2 regions of the Hyphomonas sp. CACIAM 19H1 genome follow, and region 2 is predicted to be linked to the other one. Evidence: riboswitches for the same ligand, from Rfam matches in the RefSeq annotation. Region 2 holds a riboswitch; the other holds the start of a gene.
The links. A riboswitch is a leader RNA that binds a small molecule or an ion and turns the genes downstream of it on or off. The one in region 2 is predicted to bind cobalamin.
Positions count from the first base shown of each region.

Region 1: another riboswitch for cobalamin. It lies ahead of BBF93_RS05515 (TonB-dependent siderophore receptor); the one in region 2 lies ahead of BBF93_RS12265 (TonB-dependent siderophore receptor).

Region 1 is NZ_CP016437.1:1,135,579-1,150,889, reverse strand. Features, by position in the region: gene BBF93_RS05530 (ABC transporter ATP-binding protein) at 1-480, opposite strand, end outside; gene BBF93_RS05525 (iron ABC transporter permease) at 477-1,460, opposite strand; gene BBF93_RS05520 (ABC transporter substrate-binding protein) at 1,457-2,254, opposite strand; gene BBF93_RS05515 (TonB-dependent siderophore receptor) at 2,251-4,101, opposite strand; cobalamin riboswitch at 4,219-4,407, opposite strand; gene BBF93_RS05510 (SDR family NAD(P)-dependent oxidoreductase) at 4,621-5,388, opposite strand; gene BBF93_RS05505 (Re/Si-specific NAD(P)(+) transhydrogenase subunit alpha) at 5,448-6,575, shown strand; gene BBF93_RS05500 (proton-translocating transhydrogenase family protein) at 6,572-6,943, shown strand; gene BBF93_RS05495 (NAD(P)(+) transhydrogenase (Re/Si-specific) subunit beta) at 6,947-8,365, shown strand; gene BBF93_RS05490 (LD-carboxypeptidase) at 8,644-9,483, opposite strand; gene BBF93_RS05485 ((d)CMP kinase) at 9,498-10,010, opposite strand; gene murC (UDP-N-acetylmuramate--L-alanine ligase) at 10,118-11,527, shown strand; gene BBF93_RS05475 (LuxR C-terminal-related transcriptional regulator) at 11,609-12,373, opposite strand; gene BBF93_RS05470 (acyl-CoA dehydrogenase family protein) at 12,467-13,642, shown strand; gene BBF93_RS05465 (amidohydrolase family protein) at 13,831-15,177, opposite strand.
Region 2 is NZ_CP016437.1:2,635,410-2,650,720, reverse strand. Features, by position in the region: gene cobN (cobaltochelatase subunit CobN) at 1-2,564, shown strand, start outside; gene cobO (cob(I)yrinic acid a,c-diamide adenosyltransferase) at 2,545-3,150, shown strand; gene BBF93_RS12275 (ABC transporter substrate-binding protein) at 3,147-3,989, opposite strand; gene BBF93_RS12270 (iron ABC transporter permease) at 4,153-5,181, shown strand; cobalamin riboswitch at 5,206-5,419, shown strand; gene BBF93_RS12265 (TonB-dependent siderophore receptor) at 5,593-7,509, shown strand; gene BBF93_RS12260 (hypothetical protein) at 7,553-8,143, shown strand; gene BBF93_RS12255 (ABC transporter substrate-binding protein) at 8,136-8,999, shown strand; gene BBF93_RS12250 (iron ABC transporter permease) at 8,992-10,038, shown strand; gene BBF93_RS12245 (ABC transporter ATP-binding protein) at 10,035-10,844, shown strand; gene BBF93_RS12240 (DUF1636 domain-containing protein) at 10,838-11,236, shown strand; gene cobT (nicotinate-nucleotide--dimethylbenzimidazole phosphoribosyltransferase) at 11,241-12,245, shown strand; gene cobS (adenosylcobinamide-GDP ribazoletransferase) at 12,242-13,018, shown strand; gene cobC (alpha-ribazole phosphatase family protein) at 13,009-13,545, shown strand; gene cbiB (adenosylcobinamide-phosphate synthase CbiB) at 13,542-14,489, shown strand; gene cobD (threonine-phosphate decarboxylase CobD) at 14,486-15,311, shown strand, end outside.

The DNA of each region.
Region 1 (15,311 bases), 1.5 Mb from region 2:
CAACAGCACCGGCGCCGGCGACGCCAGCAGCCGCGCCAGATGCACCCGCGCCTGCTCCCCGCCGGAAAGCGCCTGAAACGACCGTCCGGAAAGATGGGTCGCGTCGGCCTTGTCCAACGCCTCGCGCACCGCGGCCTGATCGGCCGGCCCCATGCGGTCGAACGGTGCCGGCGCCTGCGCAAACCGCCCCAGCGCCACTACATCCTCCACCCTCAGGTTCCAGGCCACTGGCCGGGTCTGAGGCAGCCAGGCCAGATGCTTTGCCCGCTCCCGCACGCTCAGCTTGTCCGCCGGGGCGCTGCTTATGCGAACCTCTCCCTGGCAAGGCACCACGCCCGCCAGCGCCTTCAGCACCGAACTCTTGCCCGCGCCGTTGGGGCCAACCAGCGTAGCCATCTCGCCATTGGTCAGCCAGAAGGAAACGTCCCGCGCCACATCCCGGCCATTCAGCGTCACGCTCAGATGCTCCGCCGAAATCATGACGACGCCCTCCCCAGCCGCGCCGCGATCCAGATGAAAACCGGCCCGCCCACCAGCGCCGCCGCCACGCCCAGCTTCAGCTCCTGCTGGAAGGGCAGCACGCGGATCGCAATATCCGCCGCCATCAGGATGATGCCCGCCAGCAGCGCCGACGGGATCAGCAGCCGTTGCGGGTCATACCGCACGAACGGCCGGATCACATGCGGCGCCACGATACCGACAAAGCCGATGGTGCCCGCTGTCGCCACGCTGGCGCCCGCCAGCAGCGACGTGCCGCCAATCACCAGCAGGCGAATGCGCCGGGGGTCTGCGCCCAGGCTGGTTGCCGTCTCGTCGCCAAAGCTCAGCGCCCGCAGCCCCGGCCCCGCCAGAAACACCAGCGCCGCCCCGATCACCCATCCCGGCGCGCCCAGCAGAATGTCGTGCCAGGACCGGTTGGCGACCGAGCCCATCATCCAGTTCACGAGGTCTGCCAGGCTGTAAGGGTTCGGCGCCATGTTGAGGGCCAGAGACATCAGCGCCCCGGCAAAACTGGAAAGCCCGATGCCGATCAACAGCAGCGTCACGCTGCCTGCCCCGCGCATCGCCGCAAACACCAGCAGCAGCGTGGCCACGCCCGCGCCCAGGATGGCCGCCACCGGCACAGCAAAACTGTTCACCGCCGCAAAGCCGAAGAATATCGCCACCACCGCGCCCAAAGCAGAGAAGGCAGACACACCCAGCACGCCCGGCTCGGCCAGCGGGTTCTGCAACAACCCCTGCAACCCCGCCCCCGCAAGCCCCAACGCTGCGCCTACCGCAAACGCCGCGACCGCGCGCGGCAGGCGCAGCTCCCAGACAATCGCCTGCACACGCGCGTCGCCCTGCCCGGCAAGCGCCGCCAGCGCGTCCCCCACCGGCACTGCGGCCGTGCCCAACAGCCCGGAGATCGCAAACAGAACCGCCGCCACCAGCGCCAGCCCGAGCGTCAGGCGGCTCATCGCGCCGCCTCCAGTGCGGCGGCAATATCGGCCGCCTCATCCGCCACGAACCAGGCGCCGCAGGACACGCGGGACTCGTCCATATCGATCACCTGCGCCTTCGCCATCAGCCGCCGCATCACCGGATGGCGCGAGACAGACCAGCTGTCGGTCGCATCATCATCAAACCCGAAAAACGCCGCCAGCATCAGCCCCGGCGGCTCCATCACCAGACTTTCCAGCGGCAGACTTGTCCAGCCCGTTCCGGCATTGGCGTTCTCAAGACCCGCATGCGTCATGATCGAGGCGATCATCGTATCCTTGCCCGCGCTCACCCCGCCCGGTGTCACATACAGCGCCGCCCGCCCGCTCGGCGCAGCCGGCTTGGGCGCTGCCGCCAGAATAGCCTCCGCCCGCGGCCCCTGCCCGATGGCGGAGGCTACCTCGCGCAGCAGGTCGCCCGTGCCGTCTACGTCATTTGCATAGCCGATCTGCACCGTGCGAATGCCGAAACGCTGGTAAAGCGCCAGCGCCCGCGCGTCCCCGCCCCAGCTGCGCACGACAACCTCCGGGGCGAGCGCGACGACATCCTCCGCCGCCGCGCGCACCTTGGGAATGCCTGCCGCCTTGTCTCTCAGATGGCTGAACTGTCGTTCGCTATCCTTTGAGAGCGCAAGGATCTGCTCCCGGTCTGCCAGCGCCAGCACGAACTGATCGGCGCAATAGTCCAACGACACGATTGTAGGGCGGGCCGGCTCTGCCGAAGCAAAGCCGGTCAGCCCCATCAGGAGCAAGGCGGCAAGCCTCAGTCTCACTTCAGTTTCAGCCCGATGAATACACCGGCACCGGGGCCATTATAGCCGTAGATGTCAGTGGCGGTTTCATCGAAGATGTTCTCGCCGCGCAAGGTCACCGCAATGCGATCCGTGAGCGGATATTCCGCCGTGACGGACGCCAGCGTGTAGGCACCCAGCGTCACCGGGCGGGCCGGAAACGGTCCGAAATCCGTGTCGCCCTGTTCGCCCACATAATCGAGCGCCGCGCCCAGCCGCAGGCCATCCGGCCTCACCGTCCAGTCAATCGCCAGCGAAGCGGTGGCATCCGGAATGCGGATTTCATCCACGCCGTTATTGTCCTGTGAGTCAAAGAAGGTCGCCTGGCCGGAGACCGCCAGATTTGCCAGCGCCTGCCAGCGCGCCGCCAGTTCAACGCCGCTGCGCTCGCTGTCTGTGGCGCGGTTCGCCGCCGTGGAGGTAAAATCCGGATTGAAGGCGGTGTAGATCTCGTTATCCAGATCGGCACTGAAATAGGCCGCCGAATAGCTGAACGTGCCGACCGTCTGTTCCCAACCGATTTCCCAGCTGGTGGACTCTTCCGGCTTCAGGTCCGGATTGCCGACGAAGCTGCCGGGGAAGAAGCCGAACAGTTCCGTGAACGTTGGATTTTTCACGCCCGTGCCAACAGAGCCGCGAATGCGCCCGTTCACCTGATCGAACGCATACCCCGCGCCCAGACGCCAGGTGGTGGCATCGTCAAACCGGCCCTTGTTGTCGTCATGACGCGCCGATGCGGAGAAGTCGAAAGCGCCGGCCGCAAGGCGGTATTCACCGGCAAACCCGACAGATTCAAACGCTTCGGACGCATCGGTCCCGCCACCATACTGAACGTCGCGGCGATCATAAGTTTCACGCTCATAGTCCACCAGACCGGTCAGCGTGTGGATACCGCTGGTATAGCTCGGCGACCAGGCAAGTTTCGTGCGCTTGCCCTTGGCGTCATCCGTCTTTGCCCCGCCACTGAAATTGTCCCGCTCCACTTGGTTGAAGCTGGCGCGGATCACGTGATCCAGTGGCCCGTAAGCGCCCGTCAGCGCGCCGCCGATCAACCACTGATCCGCCTCGGTGCGATTGTCAGTGTCGTTGAGAAGCCCGTCATAATCCGTATCCGAATCGAATTCAGACTCCGTCTGCCGCGCCAGGCCAACCAGAGACAGCGCCCAGTCCGCCCCCAGATCAAGCTTGCTGGTCAGCAGGCCGGAGAACGCTTCAGATCCATCCTTGCTGCCGCCCGTGCCAGAGGAGTCCACGCCATCTGTCGTAAAGCCGGTAACCGCTGCACCAAAATTTGGCCCACCAAACCCCGCAGCGCCGCGCACGGTGCCAAAGCTGCCCGCCTCCGCAGAAGCGTTGAACCCTGCTTCCCGCGCCGCCGAAAGCGACACCACGCCGCCAATCGCGTCTGATCCGTGGATAGAGGACGCCGCCCCGCGCAACACTTCGATCCGCCCAACCGGCAGCGCCGTCAGCAGGCCGAAATCTGTCTCACCATTCACCGGATCGGAAATCTCGATGCCTTCAAAGAGGACCAGCGTATGGTTGGCCTCAGCCCCGCGCATCCGCACCTGGGTCAAACCACCAACGCTTCCCGCACGGGAAACGGCCACCCCCGGAACAGCGCGCAACTGGTCTACGGGGTTGGGTGACAGGCGAACGGCCAGATCGTCCGCCGTCAGTACGGATACGGAAGATGTCACGCTGTCGAGTTCGACCGGGCGCAGGCCGGAAACTTCGATGGGATCGAGCACGCGGGCTTCTTCAGCCTGCGCGAGAGAAGCATTGAGAACAAGCGCAGACGCGCCCATGAGGGTAAGTCTGAGGAACATGGGTCCACAGGTCCTTCTTTGGCCGGAGGATGTGCGTTACCTCCCCGCGGCGGGTTCATGACATGTCGCATGAACGGAAGGGTGCCTTCCGCGGCCCTACGCCTGTTCCCGGACGGCGAGCCAACGACGGCAACAGGCAGGTCTCCTGACTTTGCGGATCATCGCCGGAGAGAGCTGCCTTCCCGGTTTCCCAGTGGCGTATGGCTCTCACGGCTCCCCGCTCACAGTTACGGGCATAGCGCCGGATTCCCACCGGCTTCCCTTTTCACCCGGACTTTACCGGGCACCTGTCGCGTGAAGGCGCTGTAATGCGGATTTTGCGGGGCGGCAAGCGGGGGCATCGATATGGCCGTTCTCCACTCCCTCACCTTTCGTCACGCTCGATGGCCTTCAGGCCATCTGAGCGCCCATCTCCAAACCTCGCCGATAAAGCCAATGGCAAGTTCAGGTGATGGGCACTCAGATGCGCTGCGCGCATCGAGTGTGACGAAGATCGGGATCTGGCTGGAAGCCGTCCTGTTAAAGACTGTTGAGCAGATGCCCGCCATCAACCACGAGCGTCGAGCCGGTCATGAAGCTGCCTGCGTCTGACGCCAGCAGCAGCAGCGGTCCGGCCAGTTCGTTGATGTCGCCAATGCGGCGCATGGCGATGCGGCGGATCATCTGCATGCCCTGCTCGCTGTCGAGGAAATCGTCATTGATCTCGGTCTTGAAATAGCCCGGCGCAATCGCGTTCACCCGCACGCCATAGCGGGCCATTTCCAGCGCCATCTGGCGGGTCATGTGGTCAACCCCGGCCTTGGAGACGCAATAGGCCGTCGTCATCGCCTGCGGATGGAGGCCGGTGATCGAGGCGATGTTGATGATCGAACCCTTGGCCTTGGCCGCAACCATGGCGTTTGCGCCATGCTTGGCCACCCGCCACACGCCGGTGAGGTTGGTGTCGATCACCGCGTTCCAGTCTTCCTCGCTCATGTCGCGGAACCAGCCCTCGCGGGACATGCCGGAATTGTTGACGATGATGTCGGCGGGCCGGCCGAGTGCTTCCTTGATCGAGTCGAAAGCGGCCACGATGCTGCCATCATCGGTCACGTCCATCGCCACCGAAAGCGCATTGCCGCCTTTGCGGTTGATCGCGGCGGCAACCTCTTCAAGACGGTCCATCCGGCGTGCCGCAAGGACAACGGTTGCCCCGGCATCGGACAGAACATGCGCAAAATGGCGCCCCAGACCGCTTGACGCTCCGGTAACCAAAGCCACGCGATTAGCCAGACTAAACATACTCATGCCCTAAACCCTCAAAATAACTATTGCACGGCGCAAAGTTTAACCTAATCCAGAGCGCCATGAAGATATCAGTGCTCAAAGAACGGCGACCCGGCGAGACCCGCGTGGCGGCAACTCCGGAGACAGTCAAGAAGCTAATTGGCCTGGGCCACACGGTCACGGTCGAGGGAGGAGCGGGAACCGTTGCCGGTTTCCTGGACGCAGCCTTTACCGAAGCAGGCGCCAGCATTGCTGGCTCGGCGGCTGAGGCGGCGAAGGGCGCAGACATTGTATTCAAGGTCCGCCGCCCGGAGCCTGGCGAGATCGGCGCCCTGCCCGATGGCGCCGCGCTGATCGCGCTGATGGAGCCCTTCGCCTACCCGGCCGAGGAGCTTGCGGCGCTGAACGCGAAGAAGATCGCGGCGCTCTCGATGGAGTTCACGCCCCGAATCACGCGCGCCCAGTCGATGGATGCGCTCTCGTCCCAGTCAAACCTGGCTGGCTACCGCGCCGTCATCGAAGGGGCGCAGATCTATGGCCGCGCCATGCCGATGATGATGACGGCGGCCGGCACGGTTGCCCCGGCGAAAGTCTTCATCATGGGCGCCGGTGTGGCCGGCCTCCAGGCCATCGCCACCGCCCGCCGCCTCGGCGCGGTCGTCACGGCAAACGATGTCCGCCCCGCCGCCAAGGAACAGGTCGCCTCGCTCGGCGCCAAGTTCATCGCGGTAGAGGATGACGAGTTCAAGGCGGCCGAAACCTCCGGCGGCTACGCCAAGGAAATGTCGCCGGAATACCAGGCGAAGCAGGCCGCACTGACCGCCAGCCACATCGCCAAGCAGGATATCGTCGTCACCACGGCGCTGATCCCCGGCCGCCCCGCGCCGGTGCTGATCACCGAAGAAATGGTGCGCTCGATGAAGCCCGGCTCGGTCATCGTCGACATGGCCGTCTCCCAGGGTGGCAACTGCCCGCTCTCGAAGGCCGATGAGATCGTCGATGTCGGCGGCGTGAAAGTGGCCGGTTTCTCAAACCTGCCCGCCCGCCTGCCGGCCGACGCCTCGTCTCTCTACGCCAAAAACCTGCTCGCCTTCCTTCCGCTGATCACAGCCGAAGGCGGCGCCCTCACCCTCGACACCGAGGATGAAGTCGTCGTCGCCATGCTGCTCACCCGGAACGGCGCAACCGTTAGCGAAAGGCTGAAGTGATGAAACGCGCTCTTGCCAGCTCCCTCGCCCTCGCCGCCTTCGCGCTCCCGGCCTTTGCCGATGCTGGCGGCATCAACTCCACCGTGTTCCTGGCGGCGATCTTCGCGCTCGCCTGTTTCGTCGGCTATTACGTCGTCTGGTCGGTTACCCCCGCGCTGCACACGCCGCTGATGGCCGTGACGAACGCGATTTCGTCCGTGATCGTCGTCGGCGCGCTCGTCGCTGCGGCCGCCCATGGCCTCTCCTCGGAAGGCTGGGTCGCCAAGATCCTCGGCGCCATCGCCGTCGCCCTTGCCAGCGTCAACATCTTCGGCGGCTTCCTGGTCACCCAGCGCATGCTCGCCATGTACAAGAAGAAGGGGAGCTGACCTATGGACCAGTTCCATTCCACCTGGGCGCCCCTGCTCTATCTCGTCTCGGGCATCCTTTTCATCCTCGCCCTGCGCGGCCTCTCCAGCCCGGCCACCAGCCAGAAGGGCAACCGCAACGGCATGATCGGCATGACCATTGCCGTTGCCACCACCATCATCCTGCTCTGGGATTCGCTGGATCCGGCCACCTGGGCCCTGATGATCGGCGCGGTCGCCATCGGCGGCACCATCGGCGCCATCATCGCGCGTAAAATTCCGATGACGGACATGCCCCAGCTCGTCGCGGCCTTCCACTCGCTCGTCGGCCTCGCCGCCGTGCTCGTGGCGTCCGCTGCGCTGTACGCCCCCGGCAGCTTCGGCATCCTCGGCGTTACCGGCATCAATCCCGTCTCGCTGATCGAACTCGGCCTCGGCTCGGCCATCGGCGCGCTGACCTTCACCGGCTCGGTCATCGCCTTCGCCAAACTCAACGGCAATATGAGCGGCGCGCCGATCCTGCTGCCCGCCCGCCACGTGCTGAACATCGCGCTCGCCGTCGGCATCATCGCCCTGACGGTGATACTCATCCAGTCCGGCGGCGCCGCCCATTGGGCCTTCTGGGGGCTGACGGCTCTGGCGCTGATCCTCGGCATCACGCTGATCATCCCGATTGGCGGGGCAGACATGCCCGTCGTCGTCTCGATGCTGAACTCCTATTCCGGCTGGGCCGCCGCCGCGCTGGGCTTCACGCTCGGCAACTTCGCGCTCATCATCACCGGCGCCCTCGTCGGCTCCTCCGGCGCGATCCTCTCTTACATCATGTGTAAGGGCATGAACCGCTCCTTCATCTCGGTCATCCTCGGCGGCTTCGGCGGCGAGGATGCGGCCGCTGCCGCAGGCGGCGCCCGTGTGGACCGTCCGTACAAGAAGGGCTCGGCAGACGACGCCGCCTTCATCATGAAGAACGCCTCCAAGGTCATCATCGTGCCGGGCTATGGCATGGCGGTCGCCCAGGCCCAGCACGCGCTGAAGGAAATGGCCGAAAAGCTGAAAGCCGAAGGCGTCGAAGTGAAATACGCCATCCACCCCGTCGCGGGCCGGATGCCGGGTCACATGAACGTGCTGCTGGCCGAAGCTCAGGTTCCGTATGATGAGGTTTTCGAACTCGAAGACATCAACTCGGAATTCTCCGCCTCGGACGTGGCCTTCGTCATCGGCGCGAACGACGTGACCAACCCGGCGGCAAAGACCGACAAGACCTCGCCGATCTATGGCATGCCCATCCTCGACGTGGAAAACGCCCGCACGGTGCTGTTCATCAAGCGCTCGATGGGCTCGGGCTATGCCGGCATCGAGAACGAGCTGTTCTTCCACGACAACACGATGATGCTCCTGGCCGACGCCAAGAAGATGGTCGAGGATATCGTCAAGGCGCTGTGATCCGGTTAATGCCGGTTGTTGCTTTCGTCACCCTCGATGCGCGCAAGCGCATCTGAGGGCCCATTTCCTGACCCGTCGAACCCGGCGATATCAGTGTGTCGTCATCCCGGAATTTGCGCAGCAAATGTCCGGGACCCAGCGCAAAGAAAGACTGGGTCCCGGTCTTCGCCTTTGGCGAAACCGGGATGACGACCCATAAATGTTACGCATGCGGAAAGTTGAGGAGATGGGCCCTCAGACCGGCTGCGCCGGTCGAGGGTGACGAAACGCAGAGAATTTCAAACGCTCGCCGAGCGTGCCCCAAACACCACGATCTTGTTCTCCACATCATGGCCAATATCCGCCCGGCCAAGATACGCAATGCCACTGCGCGCACACCAATGCCGCGCAATCTCTTCCTCGTCCTGCCCGAAATCGACATCGTTCACCGGAATAGGCCCGCACCGGCCCAGCCGGATGCCCGCCGCCGCGCGCACCGTCTCGCTGGAGGTCAGCGTGAACATCAGCCGGTCCAGCCGGTAATGATACTCGCCCACATCCTCGATCAGCAGCGTCACGCCCGAAAGGTCGGGCGCATGCACCGTCCCGATCAAACTTGCCAGCACACTGATATTATAGGCGGCATATTTCCCCGGCGCGCGCGTGCCCGGCTCCACGCCCGCCTCGCCGTCCGCCCCGCTCAGAAACCCGATCGCCCGGCGCACGGCCGCCTCGCCGCCCTCGCGCAGAATATCCGCCAGCATCGGCCCATGCGCCACCCGGCCAATCCCCTCCCGCGCCAGCCGCGCCAGCAGGAACCCAGTATCGCTATACCCCATATACGTCTTGCGCCGCGCCGCCTCCCCCAGCCGCTCAAATGCGGTCTCCAAGAGCCGGCAAGCCCCATACCCCCCCCGCGCAAACCAGATCGCATCAAGGCTGGGGTCGTTCGCAAACTCCACGAAGGCATCGGCGCGCGCGCTATCCGGCCCGGCGAAATGGCCGCCGCGGAGGAAACATTGGGGATGGAAGATGAGCTCCGCCGCGTCTCCCGCAAGAGCGGTCACGCGATCCGCAATGGACTGATCGAGAGCCCTCCCGGGGGCGACTATGCCGATGCGTATTTCTTTGCTTGTCATCTAATTCTCTTGGGTCAATCAGAACGCTCATATCGCAGGAATGCTATATCAGCATTTTCATGTGGCATGTGATTTCTGTGATAGGTGCGCACCTCAAGTGATAAGGCGAATTCGGAGACCTGCTTTCCAAGAGCCTCAGCAACTATCTCTAGCTTTTGACCTTCAATTTCATCTTGATCCGCCCACCCCCAATCAGCCATTCTTTTGAGGTAGATTTTGCAGTCGGGGACCACATCAACACGCCTCAATACTTCCAACATACACACGCCGGAAACAATTAAAGAGTCACTCGCTTTGTCTATCGCGGGCTGAAGCTGTTCGTACCGGATTGCTTCAACAAATACCCGCTGATCCGGAATCAAAAACGAGTCGAGGTCTAAGTGTTTAGCCCCAATTCTATTGGCCAAATTACTTGCCAATGTGGACTTACCAGAGCCATGCCATCCATCGATGGTGACAATGCACGTCCGTGCCACAACAGCTCGAAGGGTGCTTAAAAGCTCATCTATGTCTCGCACTTCAATCATATCGGACGTTCCCAATAGGCGCGCAACTCCCACAGTTCTGATGAATATACAAAGCTGCACAATCCACTACATTGAGTTTCAGATTTCATAGTTATGACTGAGCCTGCATGACTCACCCCACCTCCTACTTCTTCTGCGGCATTGGCGGCTCCGGCATGTTGCCTTTGGCCCTGATCCTGCTCGATCAGGGCCATATCATCGAGGGCTCTGACCGCTCGCTGGATCAGGGACGCACACCTGCGAAGTTTGACTATCTGCGGTCTCGCGGCATCCGCCTCTATCCGCAGGATGGCAGCGGGGTGACGCGGGCCGAGCAGGTCGTCGTCGCCTCGGCCGCCGTGGAAGACACCGTGCCCGATATTGCCGCCGCCCTGCGTGTCGGCGCGAAGCGGATGAGCCGGGCGCAGATGCTCTCGGCCCTCTTCAACGCCGCGCCCACAGCCATTGGCGTGGCGGGCACGAGCGGCAAATCCACCACCACCGGCATGATCGCCTGGATACTCCACACGCTGCGCAAAAGCCCCACCGTGATGAACGGCGCCGTGATGAAGAATTTCCAGACACCGGACGCCCTCTTCGCCAGCTCCCTCGTCGGCAACAGTGGCATCTTCGTTTCCGAGGTCGATGAAAGCGATGGCTCCATCGCCGGCTATAATCCGCGCGTCGCCGTCATCTCGAACATCTCGCTCGACCATAAATCGATGGACGAGCTGCGCGCGCTCTTTGGCGGCTTTGCATCCCGCGCCGAAACGGTCGTGCTGAACCTCGACAATGACGAAACCGCCCGCATGGCAGCGGATTTCCCCGAAGCGATCACCTACAGCCTCGAGAACCCCGCCGCCCGCCTCACGGCGCGCGACATTGCGCCCGCGCCCACCCATATCACTTTCTCCGTACACGACCAACAAAGCGGCGAGACCGCTTCCATCCGCCTCGCCACGCCGGGGCGCCACAACGCCTCCAATGCCCTCGCCGCCATTGCCGCCACCCTGGCCTGCGGCGTCACGCTGGCAGAGGCTGCCGAAGCGCTCGGCAGCTTCGCCGGCATCTCCCGCCGCTTCGATGTGATCGGCACGACAAGCGGCGTCACCGTGATTGATGATTTCGGCCACAACCCGGACAAGATCACCGCCACCCTGCGCACCGTGAACCAGTTCCCAGGCCGCGTCCTCGTGATGTTCCAGCCCCACGGCTTTGGCCCCCTGCGCAACATGCGCCGCGAATTTGCCGAATGCTTTGCGGAGAATCTGGACGCTGAAGACATCCTCCTGATGCCGGAGCCGGCTTACTTTGGCGGCACGGTAGACCGCTCGGTCGGCAGTCAGGATCTCGCCGCAGACATCCGCGCCCTTGGCCGCCAGGCCGAAGCACTGGGCGACCGCGCCGCCTGCGGCGCCCGCCTTCTGGAGCTGGCTGAACCCGGCGACCGTATCCTCGTCATGGGCGCGCGCGATGACACCCTCACCCTCTTCGCGCAGGAGCTTCTGGCCAGCCTCAAGGCGCGGCCGAAGGGGTGAAAAACTCCAACGCCGTTGGAGCTTTTGCCCCTCCGTTGGAGGAATGGTTGGAGTTTTTTTGGGGAGCTTTCGAGGGCGTTTTCAGCCCCCGCCGCCCTGCCCGATATAGCCGAGCGTCGTTGCCAGGCGGATGGTCTGCGAGCGCCCTGAAACGCCCAGCTTGCGGCTGGCATTGGTCATGTGGAAGCGCACCGTGGGGGCCGAAACGCCCATGATGGTGGCGATTTCAGCGTCCGTTTTCCCCGCCGCCGCCCATTTCAGGCACTGGGCTTCCCGGCGGGTAAACTCCACCAGTTCCGTCGCCGCCGCGGGCAACGCCGCGTCGCGATAAGCGGACAGGAAGCGCAGCGCCAGCAGGTAAAGCCTTGGCCCATGTGCCTTGAAAATACTGGGAATATCGGCTGATGCGTCATCCGTCGCCCAGACGACGGCGCCAATCACCCCCATCGGCGAATGGATCGGCGCAATGATCGCCCCCTGCACCCCGTAAGAGCCATAGGCCTCCGGATCGATGCGCTGGTTCACCCCCTCCAGCGCACGCACCTGCCGCCAGCTGTGCATCTTGCCCTGATGATAATAAAAGGGTTCTCCGCAGACGCGCACCACACGGATGATGCCCGCGCGCAGGGCAAAGGCCCGGTCTTTCCAATAGGCGAGGTTCGGGTCCACCCAGCGGAACACCGTCTCGGCCAGCGGCCGGCCATCATCGCCCACCACCGGCGAGGGGTCTGAAAGGTCGGCGCTGACAGCAATATAGGGCAGGCCGATGTCCCGCCCGGCCTGGTCGATCTCCCGCGCCAGGCGCATGACCTCGCCGAATGCCGGTTCGCGGCCGTCGCTGTCCATCAAAAGGGGCCCTATCAATTCCGTCAGCTTGCCTCGCGCTGACCCGCTTGCTCCAACTTCAGAAAGCCAGAGAAAAAGCCGGGAGGCGACGCAATGAACCTAGATCTGTCACCGCAGGATATCGAATTTCAGCAAGAAGTGCGAGCCTTCCTCAAGGACAAGCTGACCCCGGAACTGGCCGCTGCCGGGCGCTTGGCCACCAGCGTTTTCATCGAGCCGGAATTCACCCTGCCCTGGCAGCGCATTCTGCATGAACGCGGCTGGGTGGCGCCGCATTGGCCGAAGGAATATGGCGGCCCCGGCTGGAGCGAGATGCAGCGCTATATCTTCGCCAGCGAGTGCGCCCGCGCGGGCGCGCCGGGGCTGGCGCCGATGGGGCTGGGCATGGTGGGGCCGTGCATCATCGGTTACGGCACGCCGGAACAGAAAGCCCATTACCTGCCGCGGATTCTCTCGGGCGAGGACTATTGGTGCCAGGGCTATTCGGAGCCGGGCTCGGGCTCTGATCTGGCGTCGTTGCAGCTGCGGGCGGTGAGTGATGGCGACGATTACGTGCTGAATGGCACCAAGATCTGGACCACCCATGCCCATCACGCCAACAAGATGTTCTGTCTGGTGCGGACTGATCCTGAGGCCAAGCAACAGAAGGGCATCACCTTCCTGCTGCTGGACATGAACACGCCGGGAATCAAGGTCGCTCCGATCATCACGCTGGCGGGGGAGCATGAGCTGAACCAGGTGTTCTTCGATGATGTGCGGGTGCCCAAATCCGGCCGTCTGGGCGAGGAGAATGATGGCTGGTCGGTCGCAAAATATCTTTTGGAATTCGAGCGTTCGGGCGGCTCCTCCGCAGGGCTGGAGGCCGGGATCGCGCGGCTGCAACGCTATGTGACGGGGCTGGGCGAGGCAGACCTGATGCGGCGGGTGGCGGAGCTGTCCACCGGGCTGGAGGCGATCAAGGGCACAGAGCAGCGCATTCTCTCCGCCGTTTCCAGTGGCAAGCCGCCGGGGCCGGCCGCATCAATGCTTAAGATTCAACGCACTGAGCTGATGCAGGCAGTGGATGAGGTGGCCGTGATGGCCAATGGCCTCTATGCGGGCGTTCACCAGCTGGAGGCGGTCCACCCCCTTTCCAACACGCCGCCGGTTGGGCCTGCGGAGCTGGTGACGGCCATGCCCCGCTATCTCAATAACCGGGCCGGCTCGATCTATGGCGGGTCCAATGAGGTGCAGCGGGGGATCATCGCCAAGGGGGTGCTCGGACTTTAGGAGGGTGGCGTAATTTTTTTGCTGGAAGGCTACGAAGGGGCTGGTACGCCACAAAACCTTGTAAAAACAAGGAGTTTTTGCGACAATTCCGGTTATCCAGCGGACAGGACGCGGACACGGGCGGACACTTCCGGACATTTTCGGACAAATCCGGACAGCTTCGGCCACCCCCGTGACAGACAGGGCGCCTATTGATCGACGCGATACCCCCCGCGCCAGACTTCGGCGAGGGAGCGGGTGGCGCGGATGTCTACCGTTGGATCGGCCTCCAGCACCAGGAAGTCTGCCACGAAGCCAGGCGCAAGCTGGCCGCGATCAGAAAGCCCCATCAGGGCCGCGCCGTTTGCGGTGGCCGCCGCCAGCGCTTCTGTTGGTGTCATGCCGGCCAGTACGAGCAGCTCAAGCTCCCGGTGTTCGGCAAAGCCCGGGATGCGCAGCGCCGTAGCGCCGGAATCAGTGCCAAGGGCGACCTTCACCCCTGCAGCATGCAGACGCTGCAGATTGCGCAGATTGTTCATCACCGCCATCCGGGCGCTTCCGGCGCCGTCCAGCGCGCGCTGGCGCCAGGCCTCATCGCGCAGCTGGGCCTCCAGCTCTGGGCTGAGCGCGGCGAGGAAGAACGGATCTTCCAGCCATTCGGGGTGTTCGGCATAGATATAGTTGGCTTCGTCTATGTTGATCGTGGGGACGTACCAGACATCCTGTTCCAGCATCAGCGCGATGAGTTCCTGATCAACCGGTGCATCCCGCACACCATGGCCGACAATGTCCACACCGGCGCGGATGACGCCCTTGGCATCTTCCAGATCATGGATGTGGGCGGCGGCGCGCAGACCCTGGGCATGGGCCTCTGAAATGGCGGCGGCGTAGATCGCCTCCGGCATTTTCGGCACCTGGCCCCCCATCGGGTCTACCCAGATCTTGATGATGTCGACCCCGGCTTCCGCCGTTTCCCTGACGGCCGCGCGGGCCTCTTCCGGGGTGGCGGGCCGCATCGCCTGATCGGGCATCACGCCCATCCGGTCCATCGGCGGGGCGCCGTCCACCGCGCCGACACCGGCGCCGGCGCCGAAAAGGTCTGCGCCGTCATGACCCGGCCCGCGCAACTCCTTGCGCAGCTCATGGAACAGCGGGCGATTGAGCCCCAGGGCATTCACAGCCACCACGCCATAGCGCTGGAATTGCGCAAGATCGCGCTCCACGGTTTCGCGGCTATAGAAGCGCCCGCCATGTTCGGTGCCAGAAACGGTGCCAACATGGGAATGGGACGCAATCATGCCGGGCATGAGGAAGCGGTCACCATAGTCCAGTATCTCAGCCCCGGCCGGTGCCGCGATCTCCGACTGCGGACCAACCGCCTCGACGCGCCCTTCCCGCACCACGAGGCGGGCATCACGGATCACATCGCGACCATCAAATATGGCGCTGGCATCCACCACCAGCACATCGGTCTGCTGAGGCGCAACACAGGCGGCCAGCGCCGCCAGGGGCGCCATGACGGCAAGGACGGATTTCAGAACAAGCGAGCGGAGCATGTCGGGGCGATCCTTTCTCTGGGGCGACGCGACGGGCAAGGCCAGTTGAGACCGCGTCATCAGGGCGCCGGTTGGCGGCGGCGGGTGCGGTAAGGGAACAGGGATTCCCCTGGCTGACAACCGGCAGACCGGGA
Region 2 (15,311 bases):
TCGATACGCCCGCCGGAACGATTGAAGTGATGAAAGCCCTGAGCGCGGCCGGATACACAGTGCCACAAGCCCCGGACTCCGGCGCCGCCCTGATGGACCTTCTTCTCAGCGGCCCAACAAATGACCGCCGCAAAGACCCTTCACTGGCCGGCGTAATCCTACCGCTGGCAGAGTATACCGCCTTCTGGGAATCCCTTCCGAAAACTGTCCGCGATCAGATAACAGCGCGCTGGGGCGCCCCGCAGCAGGATCCCTTCTTTGAGCCGTCGGCGGATGGTTTCCGGCTCGGGATACACCGCTTCGGGAATGTTGTGCTCGGTGTCCAGCCCGCGCGCGGTTACAACATCAATCCGGTGGAAACCTATCACAGTCCGGACCTGCCCCCGCCTCACGGCTATCTGGCCTTCTATGCCTGGCTGCGCCGGGCGTTCGGGGCCCATGCCATCGTCCATATGGGCAAGCACGGCAATCTAGAATGGCTTCCCGGCAAGGCGCTCGCCCTGTCCGAGGCCTGCTATCCGGAGGCGGTCCTCGGCCCATTGCCGCACATATACCCCTTCATCGTCAATGATCCCGGCGAGGGCACACAGGCCAAGCGACGCGCAAGCGCCGTCATCATCGACCATCTCACACCGGCAATGACCCGCGCGGAAAGCTACGGCCCGCTTAAAGATCTCGAAGCGCTGGTGGACGAATATTACGAAGCCGCCAGCCTGGATGCACGGCGGCTGAAGCCTCTGCGCCGCGAAATCCTTGAGGCCGCAGCGTGTGCCGGCCTTGATCGGGATGGCATCTACACGCCCGGAGACGAAGACGAGGCCATCGCCGCTCTGGACAATTACCTCTGTGAGCTGAAGGAAATGCAGATCCGCGACGGGCTGCATGTCTTCGGCCGCGCGCCGGAAGGGCGTCTGCTGGCGGATCTCGCCGTCGCCATCGCTCGCGCCCCGCGTCATGATGGAAAGGGCGCAAACGCCTCGCTCCTGCGGGCCCTGGCGGCCGATATGGCCCTTGGCTTCGATCCGCTGAACTGCCGTCTCGGAGATGCCTGGGAAGGGCCCCGGCCGCAACATCTCGCCGCCCTGTCTCCGGATGCCTGGCGAACCCATGGCGATACCGTGGAGCGGCTCGAGGGGCTCGCCGCGGCGCTCGTAGAGGGCGCGCCGATAGCGGCGGACTGGCCGCGAACGAATGCCGTGATGAGCTATGTTCGCAGCGTCTTGCTGCCATCGCTTACGGCGTGCGGGAAACAGGAGATTCACGGTCTCCTTGCCGCGCTCGATGGCCGCTTCGTTCTGCCCGGCCCCTCCGGCGCGCCCACGCGGGGGCGCCCGGATGTGCTGCCTACGGGAAAGAATTTTTACTCCGTAGACACACGCTCCGTTCCCACGCGAACCGCCTGGGCGCTCGGCTGGAAATCGACCCAGCTTCTGGTCGAGGACTACCGCCAGCGCGAAGGCATGTGGCCGCGTGCCATGGCCATTTCCGCGTGGGGAACATCAAACATGCGTACAGGCGGAGATGATGTCGCCCAGGCCCTCGCCCTGATGGGGGTCCGCCCGAAATGGGATGATGCGTCGCGCCGCGTCACGGGATTTGAAATTCTCCCGCTCGCTCTTCTGGCGCGCCCCAGGGTTGATGTAACCTTCCGCGTCTCGGGCTTTTTCCGCGACGCCTTTCAGGACCAGATGGACCTGATCGATTCGGCCGCCCGCGCCATCATGAAACTGGAAGAACCAGAGGCGGACAATCCACTCGCCACCCGGTATCAGGAAGAGCGCAGCGCGCTGATGGCAGAGGGCCACGCTGAATACGCAGCCGACATGCAGGCCGGCGCGCGGGTATTCGGCTCTAAGCCCGGCGCATATGGCGCAGGCCTCCAGGCGCTCATCGATGAAGGCATCTGGCAGGACCGGGGGTCGTTGGGAGAAGCCTATCTCGAATGGGGCGGCTATGCCTATGGCGGCGGTCAGGCGGGCAGGGATGATCGCGCCTCGCTGGAGCGGCGCATCCGCAGCGCCGATGCCATCGTCCACAATCAGGATAACCGCGAGCATGATCTTCTCGACTCGGATGATTACTACCAGTTCGAGGGCGGCCTCGCGGCAGCCGCTGCAGGCTTGAAGGGCAAGATGCCGGTGATCTATCACACCGATCATTCCCGCCCGGAAACCCCAAAGGTGCGCACCCTGGCGGAAGAGATTGCCCGCGTCGTGCGGGCCCGCGCGGCCAATCCCAAATGGATCGAAGGCGCTATACGCCACGGCTATAAGGGCGCCTTCGAGATGGCCGCCACGCTGGATTATCTCTTCGCTTTTGCCGCGACCACCGATGCGGTCAAGGATCATCAGTTCGATATGCTATACGGCGCCTATCTGTCAGACGGCAGGGTTGCCGCCTTCATCCGCGATAATAATCCCGCCGCCCTTCGCGAAATGGCGGCGCGTTTTCTGGAGGCGCTGGAGCGGGGCCTCTGGAAGCCCCGCCTCAACAGCGTCCGCCCCACTCTTGAAACCCTGATTGCTCAAACCGGAGGAGCCCCCCATGACCGCTCAGGACGATGACCGTCACAATGAAAAGATGAAAAAGAAAAAGGCCGTCCGTGACAAGATCATTTCCGGCAAGACGGTGGAGAAGGGCCTCATCATCGTCCACACTGGCAAGGGTAAAGGTAAAAGCACGGCCGCGATGGGCATGGTCTGCCGGGCGATCGGCCACAACATGAAGGTGGGCATCATCCAGTTCATCAAGGGCGCCTGGGCAACCGGTGAGAAACAGGTCTTCGATGCCTTCCCGCATCTCGTCACCATGCAGGCTATGGGTGAAGGCTTCACCTGGGAAACACAGGATAAGGCCCGCGACATCGCGGCTGCCATGAAGGCCTGGGAGGCGGCAAAAGCCATGATCCTCGATCCCGAAATCCGCCTCGTCGTGTGTGACGAGATCAACGTGGCGCTACGCTATGATTATATTCCGTTGGCGGATGTTCTGGAAACGCTCGCCGCCAGGCCGGAAAATAGCCATGTCGTACTGACGGGACGCAACGCGGCCGAAGAATTGATCGAAGCGGCCGATCTGGTCACTGAGATGACCCTCCTGAAACATCCTTTCCGCTCCGGCGTGAAGGCGCAGGCGGGGATCGAGTTTTAGTGCGGAACTTCTTCTAATGCCTTGAATTGGCGCTGCATTTCCTCCACCGCTGCCGGAAAGGACGGCCCGCCGCAAACGGTCATCGCCTCGGGAATCTCGATCCAGCGGGCCCGGGCATAGAGGGTTTTCAGCGCTGGATGGTCCAGCACTTCCTTGCCGATGTCCCGCTCGTTACTGGTAGGCACGCCGGTCACAAGGATGTCCGGCTGGGCCGCCAGCAGCACTTCCATAGAGACCCTCTGTGTGCGGCGTGCGCCCATCCGGCCGGCGATGTTCTCAAGGCCGGCCCAGCGCATGATTTCAGACATCAGGGTGGCCTGCCCCGAAATGAACCCCCGGCGCTGATAATGGGCGGCCGCGGGGCGTACCTCCGGCGCGGCTTCCCGTGCGGCCTCGAGCCGCCTCTCGATATCTGTGATCAATTCCTCGCCGCGCGCCTGCGCGCCGATGGCCCCGGCGATGGCCCGCGTCTGTGCGCGGATATCCTCCAGCGTATGCGCTGGTTCAATCTCCAATACCGGAATATTCTGTGTCTCCAGGAAGATGCGAATCTCGGGCCGCCGGATACGGCTCGCGATCACGAGGTCGGGCTTCAGCACGGTAAGCTCTTCCGCATTGCCGTCCGACACCGGCCAGTCTTTCGCTTTTTCCGCGCTGAAGGAAAGCGCCGGATTGCGCGCATTGTGGGAAAGGGCTGCCACCTGGTCCCGGTCCGCCAGCTCCATCAGATACTGATCCGCGCAGAGGTTCAGCGAAACGATCCGGTGTGGCCGCGCCTCGCCATCGGCAGCGCCGGAGAGCATCAGCAGGAGAGAGGCAATCAGGGCTTTCCGCTTCATAAAACCTGCTCCCGGCGCATGAGAAGGCGCAGCCATGTCACAACCGGAAAAAATCGCAAGCCATGCTTGGCGCCGGGGCGCATTCTGGTCTAAGGGACGATCTCGGGTTCCGGGACACTCAGTTGACGGAATGCCTTCGGATCGATCTTGACGAGTTCCACCCATGCAGATTTCCGCCGCACCCCTCCGCCCGGAGCAGGCTGTCACTGATACTGCCAAATGGCTGATCGGCGCGGGCGCGCTGCTCGTCATGGCGGCGCTGTCGCTGATGACCGGCCCTGTCGACATCGGTGCCGGAGAGGTTTTCCGGGCCCTGTTTGGCAATGCAGACGAGGTGACGAACACCATCATCCGGGAGCTGCGCCTGCCGCGCCTCATGCTCACCCTTGGCGTCGGCGCCATGCTCGGCGGGGCAGGGGCGGCGCTCCAGGGCTACCTGCGCAACCCGCTGGCAGAGCCCTCCATTCTTGGTGTCGCGAGCGCCGCCGCGCTTGGCGCCGTTGTCGCGCTCTACTTCGGCTTCGCCAGCGTCGCGGGCATTTTCCTGCCGCTCATGGCGGCGGTGTTCGCGCTTGCGGCGACGCTTCTCCTCTTTGTTTTTACGATGTTTTCTGCCTCCGGCCTTAGCCTCATTCTGGCTGGCATCGCCATCGGTTCGCTGGCCGGGGCGGGCATTTCGCTTGCCCTCAATCTGTCGTCAAACCCCTTCGCGGCGATGGAGATCACCTTCTGGCTGCTCGGCTCGGCGGAGGATCGCAGCTGGCGGCATGTGGGGTTGTCGGTGCCGCTGATCGGGCTCTGCCTCGCGGTTCTCTTTAGTGACAGACGCGCCCTCGACGCGCTCACGCTCGGCGAAGACGCCGCCCGCGCGCTTGGCTACAATCTCACACTGGTCCGCATGCGGCTGATTGTCAGCGTGGCGCTGGGCGTCGGCGCCGCCGTGTCCGTCACCGGCGCGATCGGCTTCGTCGGTCTCGTCGCGCCCCATCTCGCCCGCAGTGTTGCCGGCAGCCTTCCCTCGCGTCTCATTGCGCCTTCGGCGCTCATGGGCGCGCTGTTGCTCACCGCGGCAGACATCCTCGTGCGCCTTATCCCGACCACGAATGAACTGCGTCTCGGCGTCGTCACCGCGCTTATCGGTGCGCCTTTTCTCGTCATCATCCTCTATCGCACGCGCCGGCGCGAAGCATAGGGCTGGACAAGTCCCGCCACCAAATGTATCGGCGTTCATGACGGTTCCCCTTTATTGGGGGATTAAAACGGGAATGCAGTGAGGAGCGTTAGCTTTGAATCTGCAGCTGTACCCGCAACTGTAACCGGCGAGCTTTGCCGCGATATGCCACTGGGGCGCCTGATAGGGTGTTCTGGGAAGGCGCGGAGGAAGCGATGAACCGGGAGCCAGGAGACCTGCCGTCAAATTGTCGCCCCTCTTCCGACCGGGTCTAGTCGGCAGAGCGGAACTCCGTCGTGGCGACATCTGAGAGGCGGGTGCTGAACGCACCCTCGCTTCCGGCTGTCGCGCAGGCGCCCTCCGGAAAGTGATCGCGTTCGGTCATCCGTATGGATGCAATCGGGGGACCTGTCCCCCGGATGGAGAATAGCAATGTCCTCACATGCAGTGAGAGCAATTACTGGCGCTTTGCTCGGCGCCGCCAGCCTGAATTCACTTTTCTTCGCCTATGCTCAGTCAACGGAAGACGAAAGCCGTCAGGAAACCATCACCATAACGGCCAGCCGCCTGAACCTCGCCCCGCGCGAGATCGGCAGCGCCATTGCCGTCGTTGATCGCGCGGCCCTGGAAACCGGCCAGATCATCGCCCTGAAGGAAACCCTGCAGGATATTCCAGGCGTCCAGATCAGCGCCGGCCGCCCCGGCGGCAGCACAAATGTCAGCATCCGCGGGTCGGATAATGATCAGGTGCTCTTCCTGTTCGACGGCATCAAGCTCGGCGATCCCAGTTCAACCAGCACGCAGTTTTCCTCCGACAACATGACATCGCTGGATGTCGAACGTATCGAAGTCCTGCGCGGCAATCAGAGTTCCCTCTATGGCTCCGATGCCATCGGCGGTGTCATCAACATCATCACCCAGCGCGCTACCGAAGAAGGCGTCCGCTTCAATGTGGAAGCCGAAGCAGGCGGTTATCTCGGCGTGGCCTCCGAACATGGCGGCCATCTCCTGCAACGCGGCGGCGTCTCGCTGCTCGGCAAGCAGGGCAAGCTCGATTATCGCCTGTCGCTGACGGGCACAAAGACGGAAGGCCCCTCCATCGCAGATCCGCGCACGGGCCTATCTGTCACCGAAGACGACGACTATTCCGTCTGGGCCATCAGCGGCCGCGCCGGCTACCAGCTCTCCGAAACCCTGTCGGGCCAGGTTGTCGGTTTCTATAACGACTCCTCCACCGATCTCGACAATACCACCAGCGACAGCGTCAACACGGTCGACAAGAAAGACACCGCCTACGCTGTTCAGTTGACGCATGAAACACCAGACAGTGCCTGGAAGAACGAGCTGACCCTCTCGCGCTATAATGCAGAACGCCTCTATTTCGGCCCGTTCTATTCTTCCGGGGGCGATCTTTATGACGGCACCAAGGACACAGCCTTGTTCATCACTCGCTATACGGGCTTCGACAAGGTGCAGATTTCTGCCGGTCTCAACTGGGAAGATGAGTCTACGGATCAGGTAACGCTCTATTCCGGCAATTTCAGCGAAGGTATCTCCACCACTTCCGTCTTCACCGAACTTGCCTTCCGGCCCACCGAAGCCCTTTCGATCACCGTCGCCGGCCGTCTCGACGACAATGAACGCTTCGGCCAGTTCGACACCTATCGCGTCACCGGTGCTTATTATCTGCCCGCCACGCTCGCAGGCGGCGATGTGAAGCTGCGCGCCAGCTATGGCACAGGCGCCAAAGCACCGGGTCTCTACCAGCTGTTTGACCCCACATATGGCAATGCCGGCCTGAAAGTGGAAACCTCCGAAGGCTATGATGCCGGCGTGGATATCAGCTGGGCCAGGGCTGCGCTGGAATTCTCCGTATTCCACAGCGATGTGGAAGACGAAATCGCCTTTGGCTATCCCCCGGGAAAGCCATCGGGCGGCTATATTCAGTTCGGCCGCACGAAGAAACAGGGCGCCGAACTCGGCCTGCGCTATTCGGTAACCGATTGGCTCAGCCTGTCCCAATCCTTCATGGTGCTGGATGCCCAGAATGAGGAAACCGGCCTCTGGCTTGGCCGTCCGCGCTATTCGGGTACAACCAGCGCCACAGCTCAGTTGACGGACAGGTTCGATCTCACAACACGTCTGCGCTACCGGTCGGATAACGCCTCCAGCTATGGCGGCGTCACGCCTGGCTTTGTCACGCTTGATCTCCTCGGAAACTATGATCTGACCAGCCGGGTCGCGCTTTATGGCCGCCTCGTGAACGCTCTGGATCAGGACTACCAGCTTTCCTACGGGCGCAACGAACTCAACCGCAGCCTCTATCTCGGCGTTCGCGCGCGCTTTTGAGCGTGCGGCAACGCCCTGTCAGACCCCAAGGGGAGCCAGCAACATGACCACCGGAACCAGCCGCAGAATTCCGAGAGCGGACATACAGACAAACGGCCGCACAGAACATATCTGGGCCTTGCCTGCCAATCAGTCCTTTCTCGAGACACTCCTGCGGGATCTCTTCGAGAATCATCCTGAGAAGCTCACCTTCGGGCCCCTGATCCAGGGCGCCGCCTATGAACTGAAAGCCCCCGGCAAGCCGGAACGCATCACGCTCAATGACGGTTATCTTACCGTCCATTGGGGTGGCCGGGGGCATTTTCATCTCTGCATCGGCAGCAATTATGGTGCCCTGAAAGGTGAAGGCGGCGGCCCGGAACTGATGGTCCGCCGCCGCACAGCCCGCGCTGAGTTCTATCGCAGCCTCGACAAGCATGGCCACCCGGTCAGTTGGGGTCTGCGTCTCTTCAATGGGGCGGGCGAGCCGCAAATCGCGGTCTTCCTGCCCAATCCCTTCCTCACCGACGATGATCAGCTGGCTGAGGAGAATGATTTCTCCCGCCTCGCGCTTTGGGAGTATCTGATGCAGCACTATGCCGGGTACGGGCCAGACCCGCTGGACCGGCAAGGGAAGGGCTTCCGGCATGGCTAGGCGTGCGGCCTTCTGCCTGGCAGTGCTGGCGTTCCTTGCCGGACCGTCCGCGTCCGCCCATGCCGAAACGCCAAAACCCCGCGCCGCCTCGGCCAGCATCTGCGCCGACCAGTATCTGCTCGCCCTCGCCGATCCCGAGCAGATCGCCTCGCTCAGCTGGCAGGCGACGGGCCCACTCTCCACCTTCGCGGAAGAAGCCGCCGCCTATCCCTCCAATCGCGGCGGCGCGGAGGAGTTTCTTGATGCGAATGTTGAAATCCTGATCCTGAACAGCCATGGCTCGATGGAGCTGCGCCGCATCATGGGCCAGTTCGATGTCGAGATGGTCGTCATTGCCACCACCACCATCACCTTCGACGAGATTGCCCAATCCGTACGAGATGTCGCCGCAAAGCTGGATCAGACAGCGCGCGGCGAAGCCCTCATCGCCGACATGCAGGCGCGCCTTGCCCGCATAGACCCTCAGGTGGTGGAGGAAGACGCAGGTCCCTCCGTCACCTATTTCCGTCCGGAAGGCGGCGGCGCAGGGGCGGGCACCTTTGTTGACACGGCCCTGCGCCATGCCGGCTTCCGCAATTTGCAGGCAGACCTTGGCAACACCGGCTGGGGCCGCGTCCCGCTGGAACAGCTCGTGCTCACCCCGCCGGACGGTCTCGTCACCAGTTTCTTCGACACGGCCCATAAAGGCGTCAATGCGCGCTTTTCCAGCCATTCCCTGTTCACGCGGCTGTCGGCGGAAAAGCCCGTCATGCCGGTGCCGGGCCGTTACTGGACCTGCGCCGGTCCCATGCTGATCGATGCTGTGGAATCTCTTGCGGCCCAGCGCCGGGAACATTTCGGAGGTGGTCATGACTGAAGCAGCCACAGCCGCGCCGCGCCGCGCCGCCCATACCGTCAGCCATCGCATCAGCTGGCTCAGCCTCAATCTCGCCCTTCTGGCGCTGATCGGGGTCCTTGCCTGCGTCTCGCTCACTATCGGCTATGTCACTTATCCGGTTACGGATGTTGTGGCGGCCCTTTTCGGCCTTGGGGATGATAAAGTCATCACCATTGTGCGGGAGTTGCGCCTGCCACGTCTCCTGCTGGCGCTGGCCATCGGGGGCGGGCTTGGCGTGTCCGGCGCCGTGCTGCAGGGGCTTCTGCGAAACCCGCTGGCAGAGCCTGGCATTCTCGGCATCTCTTCCAGCGCCAGCTTCGGCGCCGTCATCACCATCTATTTCGGCCTCTCGGCAACCTTTGTCTATGCGCTGCCAATGGCGGCAATGGCGGGCGCGGCCACCGCTACAACCGTGCTCTATTTTCTCTCCGCCCGGAATGCCAGCACCCTGACGATCATTCTCGCTGGCGTCGCCATCGGCGGCCTCGCCATCTCGCTCACTTCTCTGGCGATGAACCTTTCGCCCAATCCCTGGGCCATCAACGAGATGATCTTCTGGATGCTCGGTTCGGTGAAGGACAGGTCGATGCATGATGTCGCGCTCGCCGCGCCTTTTGTGCTGGCCGGGGTAATCCTCCTCCTGCTGACCAGCCGGGCGCTCGATGCGCTGACGCTCGGCGAAGATGCCGCGCGGAGCCTGGGCGTTGATCTGAAGCGCGTCCGTGCCCTCGCCATCATCGGCACCAGCCTGGCCATCGGCGGCACGGTCGCCGTCTCCGGGGGTATCGGCTTTGTCGGCCTGGTCGTGCCCCATCTGCTGCGGCCCCTGGTCGGCCATGTCGCCAGCCTGCTGCTTCTCCCCAGCCTGCTTGCGGGCGCCGCGCTCGTCCTTGCGGCGGACATCGCCGCCCGCCTCATCCGGGTCGGCGTCGAGATCCATCTTGGCGTGCTCACCTCGCTGATCGGCGCGCCTTTCTTTTTCTATCTGATCCTCAGAACAAGGCAGCGCGTCGAATGAGCCTTCTGGAAGCCAGGAACATTTCTGTCGATATCGGCCGCACACGGATTCTCACGGGCGTCTCTGCCAGCTTCCGGTCCGGCTACCTGACCGGTCTTGTCGGTCCGAACGGCGCGGGCAAGTCCACGCTTGTGCGCGCGCTCTGCAATCTCCTGAAGCCCGCCGCAGGGGAGGTACGCCTGAGCGGCGCGCCCATCACCAGCTTCCATCGCAAAGAGCTCGCCCGCAAGCTCAGCTATCTTCCCCAGGGGCACACGATGCACTGGCCGCTGGAGGTCGAGCGTCTGGTGGCGCTCGGCCGCCTGCCGCATCTCGGGCCTTTCTCCGATATCGGTCCGCAGGATCAGGCCGCCATAGACCGCGCCATGGCGCGTACGGAGGTTTCCGCCTTCCGCTTCCGTGTCGCCGAAACCCTGTCCGGGGGCGAGCGTGCCCGCGTCATGATGGCCCGCGCCTTGGCGGTTGAGACAGATATCCTCCTGGTGGATGAGCCTGTCGCCGCGCTGGATCCCTACCATCAGCTCCATGTCATGGAGCTCCTCCGCAGCCTGGCTGATGAAGGCAAGCTTGTCGTCTGTGTGCTGCACGATCTCGCCCTTGCGGCCCGCTTCTGCAACGCCGCCGTGCTGATGTCGGAAGGCCGCGTCCTGGCGCAGGGCGCGCCGCAGGATGTGCTGACGGACACGCATCTGCGCGCGGCCTATTCTATCCGCTCCCTTCAGGGTCAGCACGAGGCCGAACCCTTCATTCTTCCCTGGCGCCGCCTGGATGCGGACGCCTCAAAGCCGGAGCCTCGCCCATGCTGAAACCTGCCTCTGATGCTGCCATCGTGGTCTGCTCCACCTGCCGCCTCACCGAGACCGAGCGGGAGAATGAGGAGGGCAAACGCGGCGGCGCCCTGCTTGCCGAGGCCCTCCGCGCCGAGGCGGCAAAGCGCGATGGCCCCATTGCCATCGAAGACATGCCCTGCCTCTTCGCCTGCTCGCGCTGGTGCACGGTCCATCTGCGCGCAGACGGCAAGATCTCTTATGTCCTTGGCGGTTTCGAGCCGACAGCGGAGGCGGCAACCGCCATCCTCGACTATTTCGAACATTACCTCGCCAGCGAGCACGGCGTTGTTCCGTACAGGAACTGGCCGGAGGGCGTCAAAGGCCACTTCATCACCCGCTCCCCGCCCTCCGGCAAAGTGGTGGGCTGAAGTCATGGCCCTGTTGACAGACGCCGCCATCCAGGCCGCCATCAATGCCAAGACCAAGCCGCTCGGCGCCCTTGGCCGTATCGAAAGCCTCGCCGCGGATATCGCCCGTTTCCAGAACACGCTCCGGCCCCGGATGGAGCGTTGCGGCCTCATCATCTTTGCCGCGGATCACGGCATCGCGGGGAAAGGCGTCTCGAAATTCCCGCAGGCCGTCACGCGCCAGATGGTGCTGAACTTTCTCGCAGGCGGCGCGGCGGCCAATGTCTTCGCCGCCACATCCGGGGTCAGCCTGCGCGTTGTCGATGCCGGCGTCGCGGGCGATCCTATCATCCACTCCCGCCTCATTTCCCGCCGCATTGCCCCTGGCACGGCCAGCAGCCTACACGGCCCGGCAATGACGCCGGCCCAGCTTGCCGCCGCCCTGGCCGCAGGTAAAGCCCTCGCCGAAGAGGGCAATGACGACGCCCTCGCTTTCGGCGAAATGGGCATCGCCAACACCTCCGCCGCTACCCTGATCGGCCACAAGCTCACTGGCGTTTCCATCTCCGCCCTCACAGGCCGGGGCACGGGCCTGGATGACGCGGCCCTCGCCCGCAAAACAGAAATCCTCGCTCGCGCCGCCGCGCGCACACCAGATGTTCTGTCGGCGGAAGAAACCCTTATCCAGTATGGCGGCTTCGAAATCGCCATGATGGCGGGCGCCATGCTCGGCGCAGCCAGGGCAGGGCGGATGATCCTGGTGGATGGCTTCATCGCCACCGCCGCCGCGCTCGCCGCCGCCCGGCTTGACCCCGCCGCCCGCCGCGCCATGATCTTCGCCCACACCTCGCCGGAGCCTGGCCACAGGCATCTCCTCGCCGCGCTGGATGCTGCGCCGCTGCTCTCTCTCGGCATGCGCCTGGGCGAAGGCACCGGCGCGCTGCTCGCCTGGCCGCTGGTGCGCGCTGCGGCCGCCATGCTCCGCGATATGGCGAGCTTTGAAGACGCAGGGGTCAGCGGCCCGGTATGATACGTTGGCTGATGAATGAGGCGGCGATCCTCCTGCTGGCGCTGCAATTCCTCACGCGCCTGCCGGTGCCGGCCGCGCGCCTGTTCACGCAGGCCCGGCTTGCCGCCACGCCGCGCTACTATCCCCTCATCGGCCTTCTCATCGGCTGTGTTGCCGCGCTCGCCTATTGGGCCGCTGCGCAGGTGTTCCCGGCGCTCCTCGCCGCGCTGCTCTCCACCGCCGCCACACTGCTCTTCACCGGTGCCTTCCATGAGGATGGCCTTGCCGACACATTTGATGGCGTCGGCGGCGGCGTCACGCGGCCGCGTGCCCTGGAGATCATGAAAGACAGCCGCCTTGGCACCTATGGCGCCGCCGCCCTTGTCCTGGCGCTTGGCCTCAAGGCCGCCGCGCTCGCCGCCCTTCCGCTTGCCTTTGTCCTCGCGGCGCTTATCGCCGCTCACGGACTATCGCGCGCCTCCGCCGTGCTCGTCATCGCCACCAGCCGCTATGTCCGTTTTGAGGGCAAGGCAAAGCCGGTCGCTACCGGCCTCGGCTGGGGCGGCCTCGCCGTCACGCTGCTCAGCGCCGCCGCCATCCTCGCTGCCCTCATAGGCGCCGCCCACTGCCCCCCCGGCGCCATCCTCTCCGCCCTCGCCGGTCTCGCCCTCGGCCATGTGGCCCTGCGCCTCTTCTTCGAGCCAAAGCTCGGCGGCTATACCGGAGACGCTCTCGGCGCGGTTCAGCAGGCCAGCGAAATCGGCTTCTATCTGGGGCTTCTCGCATGGCTCTGATCCTCGTCCGCCACACCCGCCCGGAAGGCACAGACGGACTCTGCTATGGCCGCCTCGATGTGCCGCTCGCCGCGAGTTTCGAGGAAGAGGCGCGCGCGCTCGCTGCCGGTTTGCCGCCCTTTGACCACCTCATCACCAGCCCGGCCACCCGCTGCCGCCGGCTCGCCGACTGGCTGGGCGCGCGGCGGGGTCTTGTGCCGCTTGTCGATCATCGCTTCCAGGAAATGGATTTTGGCCGCTGGGAAGGCCGCCTCTGGTCGGAAATTCCCGAAGGCGAAATAAATGCGTGGGCAGAGCATTTCTTCGAAGGCCGCCCTCATGGCGGAGAGAACGTGGCAGACCTCGCAGACCGTGTCGGCCGCGCCCTCACCTGCGTCCGCCGCTGGCCCGGAAACATCCTCATCATCACCCATGCCGGCGTGGTGCGCGCCGCGCTGGCCGCAGCAGGGCAGGCGGGCGCCTGGCAGGCCAGCATCGCTTATGCCTCCGCCACATGGCTCGACGGGCTGGAGGCGAGGGAGGAATGACCGCGCTGCTGATGGCCGGCGCCCTCGCCCTGGAGGCGGCGTTCGGCTGGCCGGACTGGCTTTATCGGCGCATCCGCCATCCTGTCGTGTGGATCGGCGCGCTCATAGCCGCGCTGGAGCGCCGCCTCAACCGCTCCGCCTTCAGCCACCGTGCCCGCTACGCCCTCGGCGCCCTCACCAGCCTCCTCACCCTCGCCGCCACTGGCAGCGCCGCCGTCGCGCTCACCCGGCTCATCCCCGAAACGTTTTGGGGCGCGGCTCTCGAAATGCTGATCGCCTCCAGCCTCCTCGCCTCGCGCAGCCTGTATGCCCATGTCGCTGCCATCGCCGCGCCGCTGGAGGCGGGAAACCTGGCCCTCGCGCGAGAGAAGGTGTCGCTGATCGTCGGGCGCGATCCTGCCCGGCTCGACGCCCCCGCCATCACGCGCGCTGCCCTCGAAAGCCTTGCGGAGAATGCGTCCGATGGCGTCATCGCGCCGCTGTTCTGGGGGGCGATCTTCGGCCTGCCGGGCATCGCGGTCTACAAGGCCGTCAACACGCTGGACTCCATGATCGGCCACCGCACCGGCCGTTACGCAGCCTTCGGCGGCTTTGCCGCCCGGCTGGATGACGCCGCCAATTTCATCCCCGCCCGCCTCACAGGCCTGCTCATCGCGGCGCCGGCATGGCGGCGCGGCGCTCTCTCGGTCATGCTGCGCGACGCGCCCCGCCACCGCTCGCCCAATGCCGGCTGGCCCGAAGCGGCGCTGGCCGGCGCGCTCGGCGTGCGTCTTTCCGGCCCGCGCGTCTATGGAACGCAGGTGAGTGACGAGCCCTGGCTGAATGCGCCCGCGCCTGATCCCCGGCCTGATCAGATCGGTGCGGCCTTGTCCGGATTTGTCCATGCGGTGTCCCTTGCGGGCCTCCTTCTGGCGGGGATCGGTATCCTCTGGTGCCTCGCATGAACGGGCCTGACCTCGTCCATGGCGGCGCGCTCGACCGCGTGAAAGCCCTTTATCCTCTGGCGCCTCAGCCCTGGCTGGACCTCTCGACCGGCATCAACCCCCATCCATACCCCGCGCCGCCCCTCCTGCCGCACAGCTTCGCCCACCTGCCCACCACCAGCGAAAACGAGGCCTGCCGTCAGGCGATGGCGCAGTATTACGGGGCGCCGGTGGCCAGTTTGATGCTGGTTCCGGGCACGGAAATCCTCATCCGGCTTCTGCCGTCACTCCTTGAAGTTCAGACAGTTGCACTCGCCCGGCCGACCTATGGCGATCACCTTTCCTGCTGGCAGACTGCGGGGGCTAACGTGGTGGAGATGGCAGACCCGGCAGAGCTCGCCGGCAAGGTGGATGCCATCGTCCTATGTAATCCCAACAATCCCGATGGCCGGATCTGGCCGCCGGAAATCCTTGAAGACTGCCGCGCGCGCCAGGCTGCCCGCCAGGGCTGGCTGATCGTGGATGAGGCGTATGCGGATATTGCCCCCAGCCTCTCCCTCGCCGCACGGGGCGGGGCGGCGGGGCTGATTGTCCTGCGCTCTTTCGGCAAGTTCTTCGGCCTGGCCGGCCTTCGCCTCGGCGGCCTGATCGCTCCGGAGGCGCTGCTGCGGGAGGCGCAGAAACGCTTTGGCGTCTGGCCGGTCTCCGGTCCGGCGCTGCATGTGGGAACACAGGCAGTGGCAGACACAGACTGGATTGCCGAGGCCCGGCACCGCCTCGAAACGTCCAGACTGGCCCTTGATGAGGCTTTGAGCGGCGCCGGGGTACCCATCCTCGGCGGCA